Regions from separate parts of the Listeria aquatica genome, predicted to be linked through region 2. Evidence: predicted binding sites of a transcription regulator. Region 2 holds the regulator's gene; each other region holds the start of a gene.
The links. The regulator Rex, encoded in region 2, represses fermentation and respiration genes when NADH is low (regulators of the CRP and FNR family bind a similar motif). The targets are predictions, from matches to a motif close to TTGTGAAATATTTCACAA.
Positions count from the first base shown of each region.

Region 1: a site for Rex is predicted at 1,838-1,855, ahead of HB912_RS11665 (nitrate/nitrite transporter). Genes of this name have one in related genera too.
Region 3: a site for Rex is predicted at 1,264-1,281, ahead of HB912_RS11700 (nitrate reductase subunit alpha). Genes of this name have one in related genera too.

Region 1 is NZ_JAARRM010000006.1:43,101-46,347, reverse strand. It holds gene HB912_RS11680 (GAF domain-containing protein) at 1-92, shown strand, start outside; gene HB912_RS11675 (sensor histidine kinase) at 94-1,134, shown strand; gene HB912_RS11670 (response regulator transcription factor) at 1,131-1,781, shown strand; gene HB912_RS11665 (nitrate/nitrite transporter) at 1,890-3,068, shown strand.
Region 2 is NZ_JAARRM010000004.1:105,251-108,497, forward strand. It holds gene HB912_RS10240 (ABC-F family ATP-binding cassette domain-containing protein) at 1-1,349, opposite strand, end outside; gene HB912_RS10245 (redox-sensing transcriptional repressor Rex) at 1,653-2,294, shown strand; gene HB912_RS10250 (DUF2238 domain-containing protein) at 2,411-3,130, shown strand; gene HB912_RS10255 (LTA synthase family protein) at 3,244-3,247, opposite strand, start outside.
Region 3 is NZ_JAARRM010000006.1:51,351-54,597, reverse strand. It holds gene HB912_RS11705 (Cna B-type domain-containing protein) at 1-749, opposite strand, end outside; gene HB912_RS11700 (nitrate reductase subunit alpha) at 1,341-3,247, shown strand, end outside.

The sequences.
Region 1 (3,247 bases), on a different contig from region 2:
TGATGGACGGACGAATCAAACGGCAAATGGAAGCGGTAGCGGCAAAGCTCTCGCCTTATTTGCTTCAATTTATGCAAAGAAAGGAAGATTAGCTTGACTGCATTTGCAAACCATCCTCATTTAGTTGATCTTTTTTTTGAAAAAACAAGTGATGCGATTTTTATCATGGATGGCAACCAGAAAGTCATTAAACAGAATCATGTAGCCGAAGAATTATTTGAGCATGGAACGACGATGGACTGGCAACAAATTAAAAATTTTTGTCAAATTTGTCGCGGTTGTATGTCGTTTGAAGAAGAGCATACATGTGCTAATTGCCGCATCAAAGAACGAGAAAACGGCGAATCTTTTCAAATCTATCTAACGAGCTTAGATGGAATAGAAGTGCCTTACAGTGCAAGTTTTACAGTTTTGGAAGAAAAAAATGGTATCGGCGTTTTGTCACTACGTAATTTAACTGAGCAACAAGAAACGGCCAAAGAACTGCAAAAATCAATGCTGACAAAATATGTGATGAATGCCCATGAAGCGGAACGGAAAAAACTTTCACGTGAACTGCATGATGGGATTGCTCAAGAATTGTATAGTGCGCTAATGGAAGTTAGAAAACTGAAATATATGGAAAAGGGTTCTTCTTTTGATACGCAGATGGATGGTGTCGAAACTTATGTGGCTAATATTTTGAGTGATATTCGGAATATGGCAGTGGATTTGCGCCCGGCAGCTCTAGATGACTTGGGCCTATATTCAGCCTTAAAGTCTTATTGTAAGCGTTACGAGCAGATTTTCGGCGTAGAAGTTGCACTTATTTCTGACATTCAAAATGCGCGGTTTGACCCTTTCATTGAGACCACGCTTTACCGTGTAGCCCAAGAGGCGTTATTAAATGCTGCTAAGTACGCGGATATTGACGATATTGTTGTTACTTTGCGGAGGAAAGATGAGGTCTTGATTCTTGAAGTAATAGATGACGGTTGTGGTTTTTCGACGGAGGACATTGAAGTTAAAGGCTCTGGACTAGGCTTGATGAATATGAAAGAACGCGTTGAGCTGTGTGGGGGGACTTGTGAGATTCATTCGGAGTACGGCAAGGGAACAGAAGTGATTGCTAAAGTAGGAGTTGAGGTCCGATGATTCGAATCATGGTTGTAGACGATCATGTGGTCGTGAGAAGAGGCTTGTCATATATCATTAATGAGCAGTCAGATATGCAAGTAGTTTCCGATGCTGCTGATGGGTTAGAAGCAATGATGAAACTGGAACAAAATGAAATAGATGTTATTTTGATGGATCTTAGCATGCCTCCAGGAGAAAATGGGCTCGTGACAACGAAAAAAATCAAGGAAGTAAACGAGAAAGTCAAAGTATTGATTATGACAATGCATGACGATGAAGAATATCTATTCCGAGCACTCAAAGTAGGAGCATCGGGATATTTGCTGAAAAATGCCTATGATGAAGAAATGCTTGAAGCGATCCGTGCCGTTTATGGAGGCGGTATTTATATCCATCCAAGTGTTGCGCCCGCTCTTGTTCGAGAATTTTTAACAAAAAATGAAGTGGATGAAAAAATCAATTCCTATGAACTTCTATCGAAACGGGAGCAAGAAATTTTGCCACTAATTGCGCTTGGATACGGAAATAAGGAAATTGCTGAAAAGCTGTTTGTATCTGTGAAAACGGTGGAAGCCCACAAAACAAGTATCATGCATAAGTTGGGATTTGAAAAGCGCACAGATTTAGTGCACTATGCAATTAAAAAAAATTTGATTGATTTGTAAAAGATATTGCCCTGTGTGCAATATCTTTTTTAGGTATTTCCCTAATAGTGTTTCATTTGTGAAAAAGGTATCATAATGATGTACAAAACCGTTAAAGGGGATATGAAAATGAATTACTCAAAAAAAGATGCAATCACGGCACTCATTTTTGCGACGGTTGCCATGGCGATTTCCTTCATGGTATGGGCATGTTTGTCGCCTGTAGCCAATCAAATCGCATCCGACTTTGGACTTTCGGCATCGCAAAAAAGTTTAATGATCGCAACACCCGTACTACTTGGTTCTGTCATGCGCATCCCAATGGGGATCCTCAGTGACCGAATTGGCGGAAAGAAAGTTTACATTGGAACAATGCTATTTATCATTATTCCACTTATTTTTGTTCCGCAAGTTTCTTCGTTTCCACTACTCATTTTATTAGCGCTTTTCCTTGGAATGGCAGGAACAACATTTGCCATTGCCATTTCGTATGTTTCTGCATGGTTCCCGCCAGAAAAGCAAGGACTTATCCTTGGTATTGCAGGAATGGGGAATATTGGAAATGCACTTGCAGGACTCATTATTCCACAAATTAATAAGTCTTGGGGATTTGACTGGGTCTACTATTCACTCATTATTGCACTTTTAGTTATCATCATTTTGTTCAGCTTATTCGCAAAAGAAATGCCAATCTCGGCAGAGAAAAAGACACTTGGCGAGCAACTATCTGTTGTGAAGGACAAAAATACTTGGTTCCTGTCATTATTTTATTTCTTAACATTCGGAGCTTTTGTTGCGCTTAGTAACTATCTACCAGCCTTTATGTCAGACCAGTTCCTGATGAACCCTGTCAATGCGGGACTTGTTTCTGCAGCCTTTGCGGCTGTTGCAACACTAATGCGACCAATCGGTGGTGTCGTTGCAGATAAAGCGAGCCCTACGAAGATCTTGACGGGATTATTCTTTCTTGTGATTGTCTTTGCGCTTGTCATGGCACTGTTACTCCAAAACTTCATTATTTTCATAAGTTGTATCTTCCTAACTGCACTTGCGATTGGGATTGGAAATGGTGTGGTTTTCAAAATGGTCCCAATGGTCTCTAAAGGAAACACAGGCGCTGTTACCGGATTTGTAGGGGCAGCTGGCGGACTTGGGGGCTTTTTCCCACCGCTTTTACTCGGAGCTATTAAGGATGCCACAGGTTCATTTTCATTAGGATTTGTCCTCTTAGCACTATTCGCCGTGATTTGTCTAATTGTAGTTTGGGCTGTTTATTTAAGGCCGAAGACAAACTATCAAAATTCTTAATAAAATGAATAACTCTAAAGCGTAACAAATAAAATTATGATATTTAGGAAAAATGAAAAGAACAGAAACTTTGAAACGAAACCATTTATAAAATGGTAGTTCTTAGGATTCTGTTCTTTTTGGTTTGATTTTTTGATTCTGGTTGAGAGAGTCAGATAATTCAGCTAGTAGGTTAGTGA
Region 2 (3,247 bases):
CTCAGTGTAGAAACTAGTTTTAAAACATCGTCTTCAGAAAAAAGAAAATTGCCGAGTGTTGTTCGAATGACTTTTTCGTCAAGCTCGGGATAGTCGTCCCAAAGCTCCAGCAGTACGGTTTTGTTTGAAGAAAGTTTCGCCTGCTCTTGGTCATAATAACCGATTTTCACGCCTGCACCGAAGTGAAAGCTACCACTTAGTGGAGAAAGTTCTTGGATTAGCGTTTTGAGCAATGTCGATTTTCCGACTCCATTTGGTCCAACAAGTGCAAGACTATCTTGACGCTTCATTTCAAAGGTTAAGTTTTTCGAAACTGTTTTTTCTTTGTCATAGCCGATTGCAAGTTCTTCAACAAATAAAACATCGTTTCCAGAGGCACGCTCAAATTGAAAACCAAAGTGAGCCGCTTTTTCCGCTCCCTCAGGCCGGTCCAGACGTTCGATTTTTTCAAGCTTCTTTCGGCGGCTCTGCGCTCGTTTAGTGGTTGAAGCGCGAACCAAATTGCGGGCAACGAAATCCTCAAGTTTTCCAATTTCAGTTTGTTGCTTTTCAAATTCTTTCCATTCACGTTCTAGTTTTTCTTGTTTGAGAACCAAGTAGCGACTGTAGTTTCCCGTGTAGTGCTGCATTTTCGTACGGCTGATTTCATAAACTTGATTGACCACTTTGTCGAGAAAATAGCGATCGTGTGAAACAATCAAAAGCGCGCCCGCATAGTTTTGTAAATAATTTTCTAGCCAAGCGAGTGTTTCGATATCAAGATGATTGGTAGGTTCGTCAAGAATCAGCAAGTCTTCCTTTGATAAAAGTAGTTTGGCAAGCGCAAGTCGTGTTTTCTGCCCGCCACTTAGCGAGGAGACGAGTTTATCATAGTCTTCTTGATAAAACTTAAAGCCGTTCAAGATGGAACGAATTTCTGCTTCATACGTATAACCACCGCGTTCTTTGAAAAGATGCTGTAAGTTATCATAGGTTTCAAGCGCTTGTTTTGAAGACTCAGGGTCCTCATATAAACTAGTATCTGCAAGGCGTTTTTCCATCATACGGATCTCTTTTTCAAGCTCCAATAAATCATCAAAGACAGCAAGCATTTCATTCCAAATGGTTTTGCTTGATTCAAGTCCAGTGTTTTGTGCCAAGTAACCAATCCGCACATTTTTTGGATGTGAGATGGTTCCTGCATCATAGCCGATTTGTCCGGCAATAATTTTAAGAAGTGTCGATTTCCCAGCACCATTTCGGCCAACAAGCGCGATCCGGTCGTTTGTTTTCACTTCGAGTTTTATATTTTCTAAAATCACTTCTGCGCCAAAGTATTTTGCAATTTGTTGCGCTTGTAATAGAATCATTTTTCTCTCTCCCATCTCTATTAGTTTAGCTTAAAGCGGTTTATCATGCAATCACATAAAAAAATTATGTGAAATAGTTAGCTTTATTTGTGATTTTACAGTAAAATAAAATAGAACGGTCTGTTGAATTAAACAATTAAGTACTTTTTTTGGTTTTTTTGAGCAAAAAGATTGTGCATTGCTTGTGAAATGTTTATAGTAGTAAAGCAAGCATTGTGAAAGTAAGAACAGCTTCAAACTAAATTAACTGCAGATTTGTAGTCAAAAAAGTGAATTTTAAGGTAGAAAGGACGAATGAAGAATATGGATGAAACAACAAAAATCCCGCAGGCGACGGCGAAGCGTTTACCGCTTTATCATCGTTATTTGAAATATCTTTACGAATCAGGCAAGGAGCGCGTTTCTTCAGCGGAATTAAGCGAAGCTGTGAAAGTGGACTCTGCAACGATTCGTCGTGATTTCTCTTACTTCGGAGCGTTAGGGAAAAAAGGGTATGGCTATAATGTTTCTTACATACTTGATTTTTTTGGTAAAACATTAAGTCAAGATAAAGAAACTAATGTAGCCATCATTGGAGTCGGAAACCTTGGGATGGCTCTGCTTCATTATAACTTCATGAAAAACAACAATATCCGCGTTTGTGCAGCCTTTGACGTTGATCCTGCCAAAGTGGGTACGGTTCAACAAGAAATTCCAATTTATCATTTAAATGATATGGAAGAGATTTTGAAAGAAAATCAAGTGGAAGTAGTCATTTTAACGGTTCCAGCTGATGAAGCTCAGGAAACGGTAGATAAGCTCGTAGAAGCTGATGTGAAAGGAATTTTAAACTTTACCCCAGCGAGAATCAGCGTTCCTAAACAAGTTCGCGTACACCACATTGATTTGACGACGGAACTGCAAACGCTCATTTATTTCTTGGAAAATTATCCTTCCAAAAATTAAAGAAAGCTTTTGCGCCGGCATGAGAAAATCATGTCGGTTTTTTTCTGACTATTTTTGGGTAAAGAAAGGCGGAGAGCCTTGTTAAAATGATTGGGAGGTACAAAAGAATGAACTGGATTAAAAAATTGAACTGGACGCAGTGGGTAGCACTATTTATTTTTGCGTCAATGGCGGTGTCACTTGTTTTTACGGTATTTGAGATTTTCACCGCACCTGTTGAGCAACCCGTACACGGCCCAAAAGTAACTTTACAAAGTGACTATATTTTCTTATTGGTCGAAATTATTTTAGGGATTTTAATTTTGGCGCTTCCGTCAATTCTTGCAAGAAGTTTTAAGTTTGAAATTCCTGGACTCGTGTATTTATTGTTTATTATTTTCCTTTACGGTTCCATTTATTTAGGAACGATTCAAAAGTTTTATTCGATTGTTCCTTATTGGGACAAAATTTTGCATATTTTCAGTGGTGCGATGCTAGGAGCGATAGGTTTTTCTTTTGTAAGCTTGTTGAACTTCAATGAAAATGTTGTATTGAAAATGAAGCCAGGCTTTGTAGCTGTTTTTTCTTTTTGTTTCGCAGTCACACTTGGCGCATTTTGGGAAGTCTATGAATACACGTTTGATGGGTTACTTGGACTTAACATGCAACGCTTTGAATCATCAGGAGGCACGCCTTATGTTGGACGGGCAGCACTTGCTGATACGATGGGAGACATCATTGTAGATATTTTAGGAGCACTTGTTATTGCGATAATTGGTTATATCGCGCTTAAGAAGGGCTTACCGTGGATGAAGCAATTTACTTTTAAGCGGAAAAATTGGAAGAAAACCAAATGAAAATAAGCTCGGAATAAAACAAAAAAGAACAGAATCGTTAAATCTACCATTTCTACAAATGGCTTCATTGAACGATTTCTGTTCTTTTATTTTTGGCTAGTTAGTCTCGTTTTTTAT
Region 3 (3,247 bases), on a different contig from region 2:
GTAGCATTACCGCTTGCACTAATATACTTGATGGGATCAATTAGTTCAGTTTGCTCAGGAATTACATCTTCAAGAACTGCATTTGGTATCTCCTGTTGGTTATAATTCACAAGAATAGCAAATACATTTGAAGAAGGTGCACTCGTACTCATAATTGCAACGTTTTCTCCATTTATATCTTTGTGTGGTCGAGTGCTCATCTTACTTAACAGAGGTAGCCCGGATATATCTTTTTTGATTTTTGATTTATCTGTGGCTGTGCTCATTTTTATGCCAGCTTTATATAAAGTCGCTTCATATGTTGCAGAATCTGGGGCACCATCTTTAAAAACGGGTGTTCCGTATTTGATTGTAAAAGTTTGGCCAGTTGCTTCAATTGGATTTATTTTTGAATGATGATATGCAACATGGAGTACATAATTTCCGGCGTTGTCTTCAGTTACGGCTGAATCTGGCAAGTAAAATGGATCACCAAGTAATAAATTATTGGTTAAATCAGAAACTTGTGCAACTGTATTCTTAGGAATCTTGATTTGGATTTCTCCATCTTTTTCTAGTTTTCCAGCCGATGCAGATAAAGTAACTCGAATTTCAGTTTGTTGACGTGAAGTCAAAGTTTCTGGAGCAAGTAATGTAACCCCAGGGTCGTCCTCTTCTTTTGCCTTTACGAAATGATTATTACTCACGAAATCCAGTATAGAACCTAAAACCAATAAACTAATTACTAGAATACCTATTATTTTTTTCATTAACCTACTCCTTTTATCAATGCGGTTTCTATTACTTTTAAATTGTCAAACAAGTTACGATATCTGTATTTAGTTACGTTATCCCCTTTTTTCGTAGTAACATTTCAAATTGTATACTTTTTATAAGGAAAAAGGCTGTAGAAAAAGAGTGAATAATTAAGTTATTTAAGTGCAAAAGGCGCTTAAAAAACCCTTGACTTTATTTCCTTTTTAGTATCTAAAAAGTTTTTAGTAACTTAGATATAAGTTTTAATGGAAGATTGCTGTTTGTGATATTCAATAGGAAATAATGATTTGTTTAAATAACGAATATTCTCGGGTTTTGGTATCAGGATTTGATGAAATTAATATCAGGTTTAATCGAATAAATGATTTTTAGCAAAAATTCCTGCTCATTGTTGAAGTCTATGCTTTATATTTTTAAAAATTTGTAACCTTGACAGGTGTTTCAGAAGTGCTTTGAAAATTTTTTTGATTTCTTCTGTAGCAGTTCAAATATAGCGGTTTCCCTAATATGTAAATCTCCTCACAAACGCTATAGTATAATTAAGAAAATCTCTTGATTTTGAAATGAAAATAGAGGTGAAAATCGTGAAATATCGAAAAAAAGGATTAAAATTCTTCAAACGAACAGAAAAATTTAATGGTAACTGGACGATTTTGGAAGAAAAAAGCCGAGCTTGGGAGAAGATGTACCGTGATCGCTGGTCGCATGATAAAGTTGTTCGAACAACACATGGTGTCAATTGTACAGGTTCATGTAGCTGGAAAGTTTTTGTGAAAAATGGAATTATCACTTGGGAAAATCAAGCTACTGATTACCCATCTTGTGGCGTTGACATGCCAGAATTTGAACCGCGTGGCTGTCCGCGAGGTGCGAGTTTTTCTTGGTATGAATACAGCCCACTTCGTGTGAAATATCCATATATACGCGGCTTACTTTGGAAAATGTGGCAAAATGCACTTAAACAACATCCAAACCCTGTTTCTGCTTGGGCAAGTATTGTTGAGGACCCAGAAAAAGCACAGGCCTATAAGGCTTCTCGTGGAAAAGGTGGGCAAGTTCGAGTCTCTTGGAATGATGCTTACGTTTTAATTGGCGCTATGTTACTTTATACCATCAAGAAATACGGACCAGACCGGATTGCTGGTTTTACACCAATTCCTGCAATGTCCATGATTAGTTATGCAGCGGGTTCGCGCTTTATTACATTGCTTGGTGGCGAAATGCTCAGTTTCTATGATTGGTATGCAGATTTACCGCCTGCTTCTCCACAAATTTGGGGTGAGCAAACCGACGTTCCTGAATCGAGTGACTGGTACAATGCTGGCTATATCATGATGTGGGGCTCAAACGTACCACTTACAAGAACACCGGATGCACATTTTATGACGGAAGTTCGCTATAAAGGTACAAAAGTTGTGGCAGTTGCGCCGGATTATGCAGAAAATGTAAAGTTTGCTGATAACTGGCTTGCGCCAAATCCAGGAACAGATGCCGCGCTTGCACAAGCAATGACGCACGTTATTTTGAAAGAGTTTTACCAAGATAAAAAAGAACCGATGTTTTTAAATTATGCAAGAAAATATACGGATCTGCCTTTCTTGATTTTGTTAGATCAAGATGCAAGTGGTGTTTATAAAGCAGGGCGTTTCCTTCGTGAAGCAGACTTTGGCAAAAATAGTGAGCATGCCGAGTGGCGGACATGCCTGATTGATGAAACAACAGGAGAAATTGTGTCTCCTAACGGGACGATCGGACAGCGCTGGGCTAAAGATGAAAAATGGAATCTAAGTTTGGAAAATGAAGATGGAACAACGATTGCTCCGAAACTTTCATTGCAAAAAGAAGGACAGTTTGAAAAAGTTGTTTTCCCATTCTTTGATGATGCTGGAAATGGTGTTTTTGAACGGCATATTCCAGTTCGAGAAATGACTCTTGCGGATGGGACAATTCGGAAAGCCGTGACAGTTTATGATTTGATGCTAAGCCAGTATGGAATTGAAATGTTTGATGGCGACGAGCTTGCGGCAAAAGATTTGGATGATGAATCGAGTAAGTATACGCCAGCTTGGCAGGAAAAAATTACAGGCGTGAAAGCAAGTATTGTCACGCAAATTGCTCGTGAGTTTGCTCAAAATGCGATTGATACGGAAGGGCGATCGATGATTATCATGGGCGCTGGAATCAATCACTGGTTTAATAGTGATACGATTTACCGGTCGATTTTAAATCTCGTTGTGCTTACAGCATCGCAAGGTGTGAATGGCGGCGGTTGGGCGCATTATGTGGGTCAGGAAAAATGCCGTCCGATTGAAGGCTGGCAAACAGTTGCTTTCGCGAAAGATTGGCAAGGCGCGGTTAGGCAGCAAAATGGGACAAGTTTCTGGTATTTTGCAACAGATCAATGGAAATATGAAGAAATGGAAAATGCGGCGCTGAAGTCGCCGATTGCGGATGAACTTCGGTATCAGCATCCGGCTGATTACAATGTGTT